Regions from separate parts of the Paenibacillus sp. BIC5C1 genome, predicted to be linked through region 1. Evidence: riboswitches for the same ligand, from Rfam matches in the RefSeq annotation. Region 1 holds a riboswitch; each other region holds the start of a gene.
What was found. A riboswitch is a leader RNA that binds a small molecule or an ion and turns the genes downstream of it on or off. The one in region 1 is predicted to bind cyclic di-AMP.

Region 1 (3,105 bases):
ATTACAGTCCAGAAAAAAGGCAGTGAATATAAAAAGGTGCCTGTTCGAATTATGTTCGAAGACGGGAAAACCATGACGAAAGAATGGGATGGCAGCGAGGAGCGCATTACCTACAAACTGACCTACACTTCCCCTGTTTCCTGGGCTATGACTGACCCGCTATACACAATTGTGCTGGAGAACCATCATATAAACAATTTCCTGAGAGCCGGACTGGATGAGCCAACCAAATCCCGCTGGAGCATGAGCGCAACCAAACTTATAGAAGCCATATTCGGAAGTCTGTCATGGTGAGGTGGATACAGTGAAAGCGAAAATACGTGAAGGCTGGTTTCTCGTCCGTCAACATATGTTTATTGCAGCACTCTTATTTCTCTATCAATTAGTATGGGGATACTTTCTTTATCGAATGGTTCAGTCAGCTGTGGTCCCGCTGCTCCTGCGTTATCCCGACCCTGATACAGGGGAACTCAGTACGATTTTATTCAAAATGGAGAGCCAACTCGGCCTGACTATGAATCCAGAGGTCCATCGCTATTTATGGATTTTAGGGGCTATGCTGCTGCTACGGATGCTAATTAGCCCTCTCATTCAGGCAGGGCTGCTCTATTCGCTCCAGCATTATAATCATTCGGAAGAGCGCATTCCATTCATTCGCGGCATCAAAAATTTGTGGAAACCAATGCTGTTGCTCCACACCATTCGCACCCTATTGCTGCTGCTACCGGCTTATTGGCTCGCACCAAAACTTTATTCCATCCTTATGGAAGGTTTTCATTCCCTCCATCTGCTCCTGCCTGGTATTCCCTATGTTGCTGGTTGGATTGTATACGGGTGGGTTATCCATCATATCCTGCTCTACATGCAGTTTGGTATCTCAGCACCTGATGGGGAAGGCGGAGCACGTGGTACGTTTCAAGCTCTATGGATTGCACTACGCCAGGTCATCACTCTAATCGGCATTGCTGTCCTGCTGGGTGGCCTTCATCTCCTGGTCTTTGGTGCCTTTACTTCAGCTTCATGGTTACTAACGGGCTTAACCGGTCTTATACTACAACAGACGTATCCACTTGCCCGGTGCTTGCTGAGCCTATGGAAAATATGCGCACATTTCCGGTTATGGCAGTCCAACTCGGTCAAAGATTAACGTGCATAGTTAAAAATTGTTACCATCTCTATGTAAAGTTGTTTTCATTAAACGCCTTTAAAAAAGCAAACCTCGACCTTTCCCCGTCAAAGGTCGAGGTTTTTTTTGCTAATTTTGCTGTTAAACGTTGCCAAAGTGGTATACCTCTGTTACAATAATCGCAGTGAGTTTTTAGTAACAACTTTGTAATCTTTACCTTCATATTTGTAACTACTTAAAATTTAATCGTCATTTCTTGATTTCGCAGGTGCATAACTAGCAGCCAAATTCCTAGCACCTGGGAAGCGGGGGAACCAGTTATGGGTGAATTGATCTTGCAACAGAGGGATCATAGGGGACCTTCAACCGAATCCTTAAGCTAACCTCGCAGGCATTGGAAGGGGTATATCTCTTGTTTAAAAAGAAATTAACCGCAGCTGTACTCAGCATCACATTCGCATTATCGCTTGGAGCAGGCAGCGCATTCGCAGATTCAAAAATGGACCAAGTCATTGATTCGGCAATGGGAACTACATACAAAAGCGGAGGAACAACGCTTAACGGCTTTGACTGCTCTGGGTTTACAAGTTATGTATTCGACAAGCTGGGTATTGATTTGGCTCGCCAATCGAGTTCGCAATTCGACATGGGTGATTCAGTATCCCGTATGGAAATGAGACCAGGTGATCTGGTATTCTTCAATACAACGGGCAAAGGGGTTTCACACGTTGGTATCTTTGTAGGGGATGGAAAGTTTGCACACTCTTCTTCTTCCAAAGGAGTTACAATTAGCGCATTAAGCGAAAGCTACTGGGCTAACCGCTATGTTGGCGCTAAACGCATTATGAGCACGGACGCATATGAGACATTGGCCATCGACTAGGGACAAGCTGAGCAACGTCATGCTGTAACAATAACACTACTGTAACGAAGCATAATAGAACCGTCTGGTACATTCTCCGCAGGAATGTGTCCGGCGGTTTTTTTGTGCTTCGTTTCCTTTAACGTATTCGAGACAGCTATCAAATCTAACTTTAACTTTTTTTGAGCTATTTTTTGTTGCTTCGTCCGTGCTCTTATAATGTTTTTACCCATCCCACTATAATATAAACGAAATTACCGGAACTTTTGTTTCACTTTTTTTTCTAAAACGGGGGCTTGCCAAATGAACACCTCTTTTGTAGAGTGGAAACAAGCTTAGATACGGAATGACATATGTATATGGACAAATCAGAATCATTATAGCTTGTTCACAATGAGAGGAGCGTACAGTTGTATGGATGAAGCCCCTGTGACGTTTCACGTTGTGCCCATGCAAGAAGAACATGCGGAGCTCATCTGCGATTGGCAGTATGACCCCCCTTATAATATTTATAGCTGGCTGCCCTGGGAGCAGATGAAAGCACTTGAAGTAGAATTCGGCGATCCCCAGCTGCGGAAGGAACAATATGCGGTAGTGCTGGGAGAGGATCAGCAGATTTGCGGTTTCGCTCAATATTTCCCGCTTGAAGGTGTCACCCGCATTGGTCTGGGTATGCACCCTGAACGCTGTGGTCATGGACAAGGGAAGGCTTTTGTATCGGCCATTGTGCAGGAAGCCATTCGCCGGAACCCTGCAAACGAAATTGATCTGGAAGTTCTGACCTGGAATGACCGGGCCATTCGCGTCTATCTTAAAGCCGGATTTGTTACGCAGGATACATATGAACGACAGACGCCGAGTGGTTTGCAACCTTTTTACTGCATGGTCTATGAGGGTCCTCGCGGGTAAATAAGGCTTAAAATCACCCTAAAAAGTCCCCTGTTATGTGATTAGTTCAAAAAATTACCACAAAATGCTATGATGTCACTACAGGTTCCGTTATAATGATATGGATAGTTTCAAGTTAGATGATCTTTCATTCTGGAGGGGACATAAGGGATGCACAAATGGATCATGAGCGGGGTATTTTTTGCAGCGTGCGCTTTAGCTATTGTAC
Region 2 (3,105 bases), 2.1 Mb from region 1:
TTTATCCCTATATGATTGAACATCCTCAATTTTTCTGGTACAAACGCTACGTAGCCTGGTCAGAATTGCTGACGATTGTAGGCTTGTGCGAAGAGTTGTCCTTCTCTTGGAAAGAACAATTTACACCGCATCAAGTGGAGTACCTTGAAGAACGTGTGATGTCCGCCAAAGTGCTTGATTTTTGGTTTGAGAAGAACGACAGCAAAGAGCACGCGCAGCGGTAACTTTCAGTCGGGACATATTTTCGAATGACATGACAGTCCAATACAGTCACGTGAGACCTAAATGACTTTTCATTTAGGTCTCTTTTTGTAAATAATTTTTTTGGGAAAGTAGGCGCCATGAATATGATCAGTGATGCAGAATTGGATGCACTGCGTTTATCGGGTGAAAAAGTAAGGGTAGTACGGGACGAGATTCAGTCCAATGATGTGACAGGCATTGTAGTGGCCTGGGACGGGGAGCAGGTGCTCATTCGCCGTCAGAATCGTCGTGTGGTTAAGCTTGATCGGAATTATCAGTATCAGCTGTTCAGCGAACCACGCAAGAGCCCGCTCGAAGAATAGGACAGGCGTTTTTAGGTTCATTTACCATGGATGTATTGGCATAATTGCACCTCTCGGGAGAAAAGATAGGTACAGTGAGAGCTTGTAACATATCAGCCGAGAGGATGTGCGGTACCATGACATTGATGAATGATAAGGTTCATGCCTATAAAGATCAGATTGGTGAATTAAGCGACGTGCTTCCAGCTGTGGTGAAGTCTTATCATGAATTCACTGGAGAATGTTTTCAGGCAGGTGAGATTGATGCCAAGACCAAACAGCTGATTGCGCTGGGCATTGGTTTGTTTGCAAACAATGAGGTATGTACGTTTTACCACGTGGAAGAAGCACGTGCCAAAGGAGCGACCGATCAGGAGATTATGGAGACGGTTGCTGTGGCTGGAGCAGTTGGCGGAGGCCATGCGTTGTCTCAGGGTGCATTGAGAGTACAGAAGGCTTTACATTAAAATCAATTTCAATATCACTGTAGACAAAGATAGACGAAGAAAAGGCTCCGGTTATAACCGAAGCCTTTTCGTGTTTAACTTATATTTTGCCCAGCATCTTGTTATACATAAACTGTCCCGTTACCCGGCGTGCTGTTACGTAACGATCATTGAAGTAAGGATTGGATAATTGAGTGATGCTGACACCCTTGCTGCTTGAAGCATGAGCGAATTGTCCGCCCCCGATATATACACCTGTATGTGAAATGCCATTGCCCATCGTATTAAAGAATACCAGGTCACCCGTACGCAGATTAGCTTTGGATACCGGAGTGCCGGCCTTAGCTTGTTGCTGGGAAGTGCGTGGTAATTCAATGCTATATTTGTTGAAAATATATCTCATAAATCCAGAGCAATCAAATCCGGCCAATGTTGTGCCGCCCCATTTGTAAGGTATGCCTGTCATGTTGTTAACGACGGTGTTAATACTGCTTGCCTCTGTGCTTGCTGCACCGGATGTAAATAGAACTGCTGCTCCAAAAATGGAGATGATAAGCTTTTTCAAAATTTTTGTTCTCCCTTCGATGCCTACGGAGTTAGCTAAGGGTTCGGTAGAAGGTTCCCTATATTTCCTATGTATAAGAATAATTCACCCAAAATGGTTCCCCCGTTTTCAAACATGAAACTCGGCAAATGAATAATTAAGTTTTTGTAACCTTTTGAAACTATATTGCATAAATGCGAAAATGTCAAACCGTTCTTGAACACTTCTTATCATCTCAATGTTAACGGAATTATCGCTTTTTATGTAGAAATAACTCGAATGAAGTGTTTTAATAGATGACAAAAAAGTAACTACTGTTTCAGAGGGAAAGAAATTGGACAATTTATTGGCTTTCTCACATACGATTAGACTAGAATTAGTAGGTTAAGCCAATGAATTTGTTACATATTGTTGCAAATATTGACAAAATACAACTTTTTGCATAGACTTCTAATTATGAGTTCCATTTATTGGATTTAAAGAAATAGTTTGAGTTTTAAAACAAATATAAGGAGGAAGTAGGCGCAAGGAAAACAGTTTGCAGAAAATGAATTGGGGAGTGTTCTAAACGATGGTGAAGGAACAAGCAAGGTTTGCATCTTTGGTTATGGCATGTACAATGGTTTTCTCTGTTATCGGAATGGTATTTCAGCCTGCTGTTAAGGTATCTGCTGCAGACGCCTCTGGAACAACAGCAAGTATCTCAGATATTTTGAAGAATCAACGTCCTGACGGGGGATGGAAGAAGGATTACAAAGAAACAAGTGGTGAGTGGGCCAAATCTACGATTGATAACAAAGCTACATACTCAGAAATTAGAAGACTAGCCAAAGAATTTAAAAAGACGAATGATCCGCGATATTCGGCTGCTGCCATCAGAGGAATCAACTTTTTGTTAGATATGCAGTACTCCAATGGAGGATGGCCGCAAGTATACCAGAGCTCAGGCTATCACAAACACATTACCTTCAACGACGATGCCATGATTAATGTCATGTACATGCTGGATGAAGTAGGTGCACGTAAAGGTGATTTCTCATTCATCGACAGCTCTCTTGCGGATCGCAGTAAAAAATCAGTTGCCAAAGGTGTGGATGCTATTCTCAATACTCAGGTTGTAGCAAATGGTAAACTGACTGCATGGGGACAGCAGCATGATTCCAGCTCCCTAAAACCTGCAGGAGCAAGGATTTATGAAGTGCCTTCTCTAAGTGCTGGAGAGAGCAGTACGATTGTAAAGTTTTTGAAAACAAGACCGTCGAACTCGAAAATTAAGGCTTCAATTCAAGCAGCAGAATCCTGGTTCAACAACGTTAAAATTACAGGATACAAGTATGTCAGAGAAAACGGAGATAGCAAACTCGTAGCTGATTCAGGTGCAGCGCCAATTTGGGCACGTTTTTACGAAATTGGAACGGATAAACCGATCTTTGTAGGACGTGATGGGGTTGTGAAATACAAACTCAGCGATATTGATAAGGAAAGAAGGGGCGGGTATGCCTGGTACGGCAACTGGCCTTCTAAGATCTAATTTATAAAAAGCTTTACACGTTAGAAGAGGATTTATTTA
Region 3 (3,105 bases), 1.5 Mb from region 1:
AATAACATTTATACTCCTTTTTAGTTCGCTTTATGTTTGTAAATCCGAATTATATGATATATATATTCACATAAATATCCGCTTTTTGTCAACATATTCTTGTTTTTTAAATATTAAATCTATTTAATGTTATTTTATATAACTTAATTAGTTATGTTATGCTGAGGAGATGTAAAGGATGGCAATACAAATTAAGTAGAGTGATCAGCCTAATTGGATATACAAAGGAGATCAAATTTAATCATATGCACTTCGTAGGAGAAAATGACGAGATTATACGATTTATGGAAGGAAAAATGCAGTTAAAATGATTTTAATAAAAATACTTTACTTTTAAACATGAACCGGGTATAATCAATTCTGTTGCCGATTATTTACGACATGCGGTCGTGGTGGAATGGCAGACACGCTATCTTGAGGGGGTAGTGGGTGTATACCCGTGGAGGTTCGAGTCCTCTCGACCGCATCATAAGAATGATTAGGAAGAAGCTTCCCGTATGGGGAGCTTCTTTTTTTGTGTTTTTTTACAATCAAGATGAGTCCAGACAAAAAAAAGGTCACCCGTTTCCCCTGAATGCATGCTCATTCTGTCTGCCGGGGTCGGATGGCCTTCACTTGTTATTTAAGCAATTCTTTGATGTCCGCTTCAATTTTATCAGGTGTTGTTTTGGGAGCATACCGTTTCAGAACACGTCCGTTCTGGTCCACAAGAAATTTGGTAAAGTTCCATTTGATGGCTTTGGAGCCGAGTACGCCCGGTGCTTCTTTGGTAAGGTGTTGGAATAGAGGGTGAGCGCTTGAACCATTCACATCGATTTTCTCGAACATCGGGAAGCTGACACCATAGTTCATCTGACAGAACTCGGCAATATCATCAGAGGAGCCTTTTTCCTGTGCAAACTGGTTGCTTGGAAAACCAAGAACTTCAAATGGGGAGTCTTTGAACTTGTCCTGAAGCTCTTGCAGACCTTTAAATTGAGGTGTGAGGCCGCATTGGCTTGCTGTATTCACGATAAGCAGTACTTTGTCACGATAGTTGGACATTTCAACTTCCTGACCGCGAAGGGTGTTTACTTTGTAGTCGTAGACTGACATGAAAATCGCCTCCATTTCATATTCTTCTTTCTTCTATTATATTGATTGCAATTAAATATTGCAAAATTAATATTGCTTTTTTAACTCAATTTGAACCTGTCGTGTATGATCTGTGACTGATTTAATGCCTAATTTTCGCTAAAGAGAGAATTAGAGAGCTTTGATGAGATGGGTAGAGAATAGAGTCGTTGTAAGCGCTATTATTGATGGGAAATGGCAAAAATCCGTCGATTCGGTGATCTGCGCAGACTTTACACCAATATGGCACGGGTGTATGATTCATATCGTAATTCCAATTTAAATTAAATTTTACATGAAAAACGAAACAAACGATAATATCGCTCTGATTAATGATTATAAAAGAACGATGTTTTAATCGCTGAGTTTCCATTCATTCATGGGTGGGAAACGGGGGAACCAACAGGATGAACTGTCCAGGACAGTAGGCATCCATGGGGTGAATTTTCCGGTGACAGCCGGAAATAGGGCGACTCTCGCGCCCGAATCCGTCAGCTAACCTCGTAAGCGTTAAAGGGAGAGGCAACAAGCCGTACGCTGGTTCATAGTGTCTTTTTGCTATGGATTATTGAAGAAGCGTCCGGGAGGCCTTGGTCCCCCACGCTTCTTTTTTGTTGTCTTTTCACGCCAAGGGAGGAACGAATGATGGATAAAGAGATGATCTTAGTGACTGCTCCAAATGAAGCAGGACGTAAATTTATCAAATTGCTGATGTACAAAAAAATGCCGTTTGCCGTTCTGACCAACAGTGCAGGGGAAGAGCGCAGGCTCCGGAGAATCGGTGTGGAGCATGTTATTCGCATGAACACGGCTGCAGCTCAGAAATGGTTTTTGCCGCAAGGCAGTGTCGGCAATGTTTTTATTTTTGAAAATAGCCTAAACCTGACCTGTCGATATTTGCAGATTTGCCGCTCCTGGACGTCCAAGTCCTTGTGTGTCATTACGGAACAAAGCCATCCCAAAGGGATCTATCGGGGAATGGGCGCAGACCGTATTGTATATTCCTTGAATGGGGAAGTTGGGTTTCTGCTTAATGGCTAGTGGTTAGTACTATTCCTGTGATTGATCCAGTGTCAGCTGCCTGTTATAATTGAAATCATAAATAAATGGAATCTTGAGGAGACTCATGCATGATGGTGGGTCTTCTTTTTTATGGTTTGGGAAATAGGGAAATTTCCTGTGGCTAACGAGGAGGAATAGGCGTGCCGGATGTACGTGGAATACAATGGTTATTCTTTGATGTGGGGGATACGCTCGTGGACGAATGGGAGCCGGTAGATGATATTATCGGTCAATTCGTTCGTGAAGCTTGTGCGCTTGGTTATCAGGTGGAGATGCAGACGGTGCGAGATATATTTGCCGCCTCCTACCGAAATTACGAGCAATGGCCGATGAAATTGGCTATTCGTACCCTTATCAGCGACGAGGGGCACCGGGAACAGATACAGGAGAAGCTGAAGTTCCGCAAAGAGCTTGAGCGCCCCTTCGCGTCAGCCGACGCTGTTCTCCAGACGTTGTCGCAGCACTATAAGATTGGTATCATTGCCAATCAGAGCCCAGGGACGGAAAATCGGCTGGATAGCTACGGCTTGCGCAAGTATGTGGATGTGCTGGCCTGTTCGGCTGAAGAAGGAGTGTCCAAGCCTGATCCTGAATTGTATGCTGTAGCATTGAAACAGGCTGGATGTAAACCCGAGGAAGCGGTCATGATCGGCGACAGGATTGATAATGATATTATTCCGGCTAAGAAGCTGGGTATGCACACGATCCGGATTTTGCAGGGTTATGGCAGGTTCCAGCCGGAGCTTGCAGATGCAGAGCGTCCAGACTGGACTGTTGAATCGCTGGAGGAACTCCTTCCATTGTTAATGGTAACTCAAAGTTCAGATAACTAAATAAGAGCAGTATGTAAGATCTAATAGGTATGGATCAGGTGGCTGCTCAAACATATAAAAGGCTGATCATCTCAAGGTAGACGTTACTTGAGTTGAT
Region 4 (3,105 bases), 2.9 Mb from region 1:
ATCCATTCCTGATTGCAGCGGCCATTTACTTTGTGCTGACGTTCATTTTGTCCAAGCTGCTGGGTCGACTGGAAAGGAAGTTGAGTGCAAGTGATAGACGTTAGACAATTACACAAATCATATGGAAATAACGATGTGCTCAAGGGCATTAACGTAACAATTGGCAAAGGCGAGGTTGTCGTGGTCATCGGTCCGTCGGGATCGGGGAAAAGTACCTTCTTGCGCTGCCTGAATCTGCTGGAACAGCCAACTTCCGGCGAAATTAATTTCGAAGGTGTGTCGATTACTGACCCCAAACATAACATTAATGCAACTCGTGAAAAAATGGGGATGGTATTCCAGCATTTCAATCTGTTCCCGCACAAAACGGTGCAGCAGAACATTACGATTGCTCCCATTAAAGTGAAAAAACAATCTGCACACGAAGCGGAACAAATTTGCGCAGATTTGCTCAAGACGGTTGGCCTCTTTGACAAAAAAGACGCCTATCCAAATCAGCTGTCCGGTGGACAAAAACAACGGATCGCCATTGCAAGAGCGCTTGCGATGCAGCCGCATGTCATGCTGTTTGACGAGCCTACTTCAGCACTGGACCCTGAAATGGTCGGTGAAGTACTGGATGTCATGAAGCGGCTTGCAGAGGGCGGAATGACTATGGTAATAGTAACGCATGAGATGGGCTTCGCACGTGAAGTAGGTGATCGTATCCTGTTCATGGATGGCGGGGTAATTGTAGAAGAAGGAACGCCTGCTGAAGTGTTTGGCGAGCCCAAGCATGCACGTACACGTGACTTCCTTGCTAAAGTGCTCTAATCCATCCAAGTTATTAAGGATGAAGATTAGGATAAAAATGCAAAATCTATACTGCGTATGAGAATTTCATCACCTCATAGATCCCTGCCGACGACCCGTCGGCAGGGATTGTTTGTTATGCGAGGATACTTACAGATATACATAAAAAGTAACGTTTCTGTCATCAACGATATAAGCTCAAATAGACATTTTTTTGAAAAAACCGCTTGAATTCAGCAAAAGTATTGAAGTGAATTAGCGAGATGGTAACATTTACTACGACTCTTGGTTACAAAATTGTGATATATTTGTTCCTGCCGAAACTTCCGGAGTTGGGAGTGTGGGGGATGTAACGATGCAGAGTGTGCTTGGGGAAGATTCATTTGCACACGGCTTGGGGTGAATTAGGGCTACATAAAATTATTAATGTAATTGAACCTATAGGGTGGTTTCCTCCATCCGAATCCGACAACTAACTTCGCAGGCATAATGAGGGAGGAAGACCATGATTAACAAGAAACGTATAGCCAAAACAGCAACAGCTTTGCTGACAGCAGCAATGCTCATTCAGGCCGTTCCGGCTCATGCTGATTCAGTTCATGTGGCCAAAGAGGGGGATACCTTCTACACCTTATCCAAACAATATGGAGTTGGACTTAACGCTCTTATTAAAGCTAATAATGACATTTCAGCTTACAACATTTATGGTGGTTTGAAAATCACGATCCCTGGTAAAACAACGAACACAGCTTCTGCTGCAGCAGCTAAAACGGTAACTGCCGCAAGCCTTGACGTTAATGCAGATAGTAAAGTTGTACAAGCCTGGGGAAAAACGTTTGATTACAGCAAAACTGTTGACGTCAAAGCAACGGCATACTCTTCTGATGCTTCTGAAAATGGAGGATGGGGTGCTGTAGATTACTTCGGCAATCCGCTTGAACTGGGCACGATCGCAGTAGACCCGAGTATCATTCCATTGGGTACAAAGGTACTGGTGACAGGTCATACACATCCAGGACTGCCCAAACAGGCATTCGTCGCTACGGCTCGTGATGTGGGTGGTGCCATTAAAGGGCACAAGATTGATATCTTTATTCCTGGCAGCAAGCAATCCGTAAATACCTTTGGTATTCAGGATGTTGAACTTTACATTTTGAAATAAAATCAAAGATTAGCTGCACATCATCATATGTGACTCCAACTACATCTAAATTAAACAATAAAGGGTGTTCTTCAATCACGATATCGTGATTGAAGAACACCCTTTTGTAAAATCCGACTTCTGAATTCCTTGACCTATTTACCCTTTGGCAGTTCCAACATTTCGTCCAAAGTCACCAGCTCATACCCGCGGTTTCGCAATTCCTCGATAACTTCAGGCAACGCCTCGATGGACCCATTTAGCTTCGATCCTACACCTCCACCTGCATGCTGAAGCACAATGGAACCCGGTTTGACGGCGGACAGGATGTTTTGTTTGACTTCCTCTTTGGTGAGGCCCTTCCAGTCCAGAGAATCGACGTTCCAGTTCACAATGCTGTAATGTTGTTTAGCAGCCCATTGCAGCTGTTGCTCGTTAATGTCACCATAAGGTGGACGAATCATTTTGGGAGTGTAACCCACCAGATTCCGAATAATGTCCCCGGTATGTAAGATTTGTTTGCGAAATGCATTCATGGATAACTTACTGAACTCCGGGTGATTGTAGCTGTGATTGCCAACAATATGCCCTTCCTTCACCATGCGTTTCACTAAATCCGGATGTTTCTCAGCGCGATGTCCCACGATGAAAAACGTAGCCCGCACCTTGTATTTTTTTAAAATATCCAGCACCTGCGGGGTGAAACGGGGATCAGGTACGTCATCAAAAGTCAGAGCAACCTTTTTTGTTGAGGGGCCATTGGTTTTGAACGTATCTGCATATTTCTGTCTGAGTTGTCCCAGCGTCAACTGTTCTTCTTCAGGAGAATCAGATTTCGAAGCAGGTTCGGTTTGCGGGCTTGAAGAAGCCCATAACTGAGCAGGAGCATAACTTCCTCCCAGAAGAATGACCATGATGGATAACATGATGAGGCGTATACGCATGTTCGTGCCTCCTTTTCCCAAATTGCGTTCTCTATGGTATGCCCGGGGCCATCCGTATTTATGCATGATGTGAGATGTTTCACTGCTGATTCATTAAATTGGAGCCATAATTCCACCATTACATATTACATATTTAAAAGGACAGGTGGAGCAGGATGAGTACATACGATTTAAACTCCGTTCGTTTACAGGTGATTGAGGCAGGGGAAGACAAAGTGTTTATGGTAA

Region 2: another riboswitch for cyclic di-AMP. It lies ahead of RS891_RS10310 (C40 family peptidase); the one in region 1 lies ahead of RS891_RS00530 (C40 family peptidase).
Region 3: another riboswitch for cyclic di-AMP. It lies ahead of RS891_RS07065 (HAD family hydrolase); the one in region 1 lies ahead of RS891_RS00530 (C40 family peptidase).
Region 4: another riboswitch for cyclic di-AMP. It lies ahead of RS891_RS18830 (3D domain-containing protein); the one in region 1 lies ahead of RS891_RS00530 (C40 family peptidase).

What each region holds. Positions count from the first base shown of each region.
Region 1 is NZ_CP135922.1:112,772-115,876, reverse strand. It holds gene RS891_RS00540 (M1 family metallopeptidase) at 1-294, shown strand, start outside; gene RS891_RS00535 (hypothetical protein) at 305-1,147, shown strand; cyclic di-AMP (ydaO/yuaA leader) riboswitch at 1,398-1,535, shown strand; gene RS891_RS00530 (C40 family peptidase) at 1,539-2,009, shown strand; gene RS891_RS00525 (GNAT family N-acetyltransferase) at 2,403-2,897, shown strand; gene RS891_RS00520 (c-type cytochrome) at 3,048-3,105, shown strand, end outside.
Region 2 is NZ_CP135922.1:2,231,846-2,234,950, forward strand. It holds gene RS891_RS10295 (hypothetical protein) at 1-224, shown strand, start outside; gene RS891_RS10300 (hypothetical protein) at 348-566, shown strand; gene RS891_RS10305 (carboxymuconolactone decarboxylase family protein) at 683-1,012, shown strand; gene RS891_RS10310 (C40 family peptidase) at 1,092-1,556, opposite strand; cyclic di-AMP (ydaO/yuaA leader) riboswitch at 1,562-1,693, opposite strand; gene pelA (pectate lyase) at 2,107-3,066, shown strand.
Region 3 is NZ_CP135922.1:1,572,396-1,575,500, forward strand. It holds gene RS891_RS07050 (urease accessory protein UreF) at 1-8, opposite strand, end outside; tRNA gene RS891_RS07055 (tRNA-Leu) at 384-466, shown strand; partial or broken gene RS891_RS31650 (hypothetical protein) at 575-643, shown strand; gene RS891_RS07060 (glutathione peroxidase) at 619-1,095, opposite strand; cyclic di-AMP (ydaO/yuaA leader) riboswitch at 1,463-1,638, shown strand; gene RS891_RS07065 (HAD family hydrolase) at 1,756-2,154, shown strand; gene RS891_RS07070 (HAD family hydrolase) at 2,316-3,008, shown strand.
Region 4 is NZ_CP135922.1:4,246,193-4,249,297, reverse strand. It holds gene RS891_RS18840 (ABC transporter substrate-binding protein/permease) at 1-104, shown strand, start outside; gene RS891_RS18835 (amino acid ABC transporter ATP-binding protein) at 91-813, shown strand; cyclic di-AMP (ydaO/yuaA leader) riboswitch at 1,098-1,295, shown strand; gene RS891_RS18830 (3D domain-containing protein) at 1,298-1,954, shown strand; gene RS891_RS18825 (polysaccharide deacetylase family protein) at 2,089-2,877, opposite strand; gene RS891_RS18820 (prenylated flavin chaperone LpdD) at 3,033-3,105, shown strand, end outside.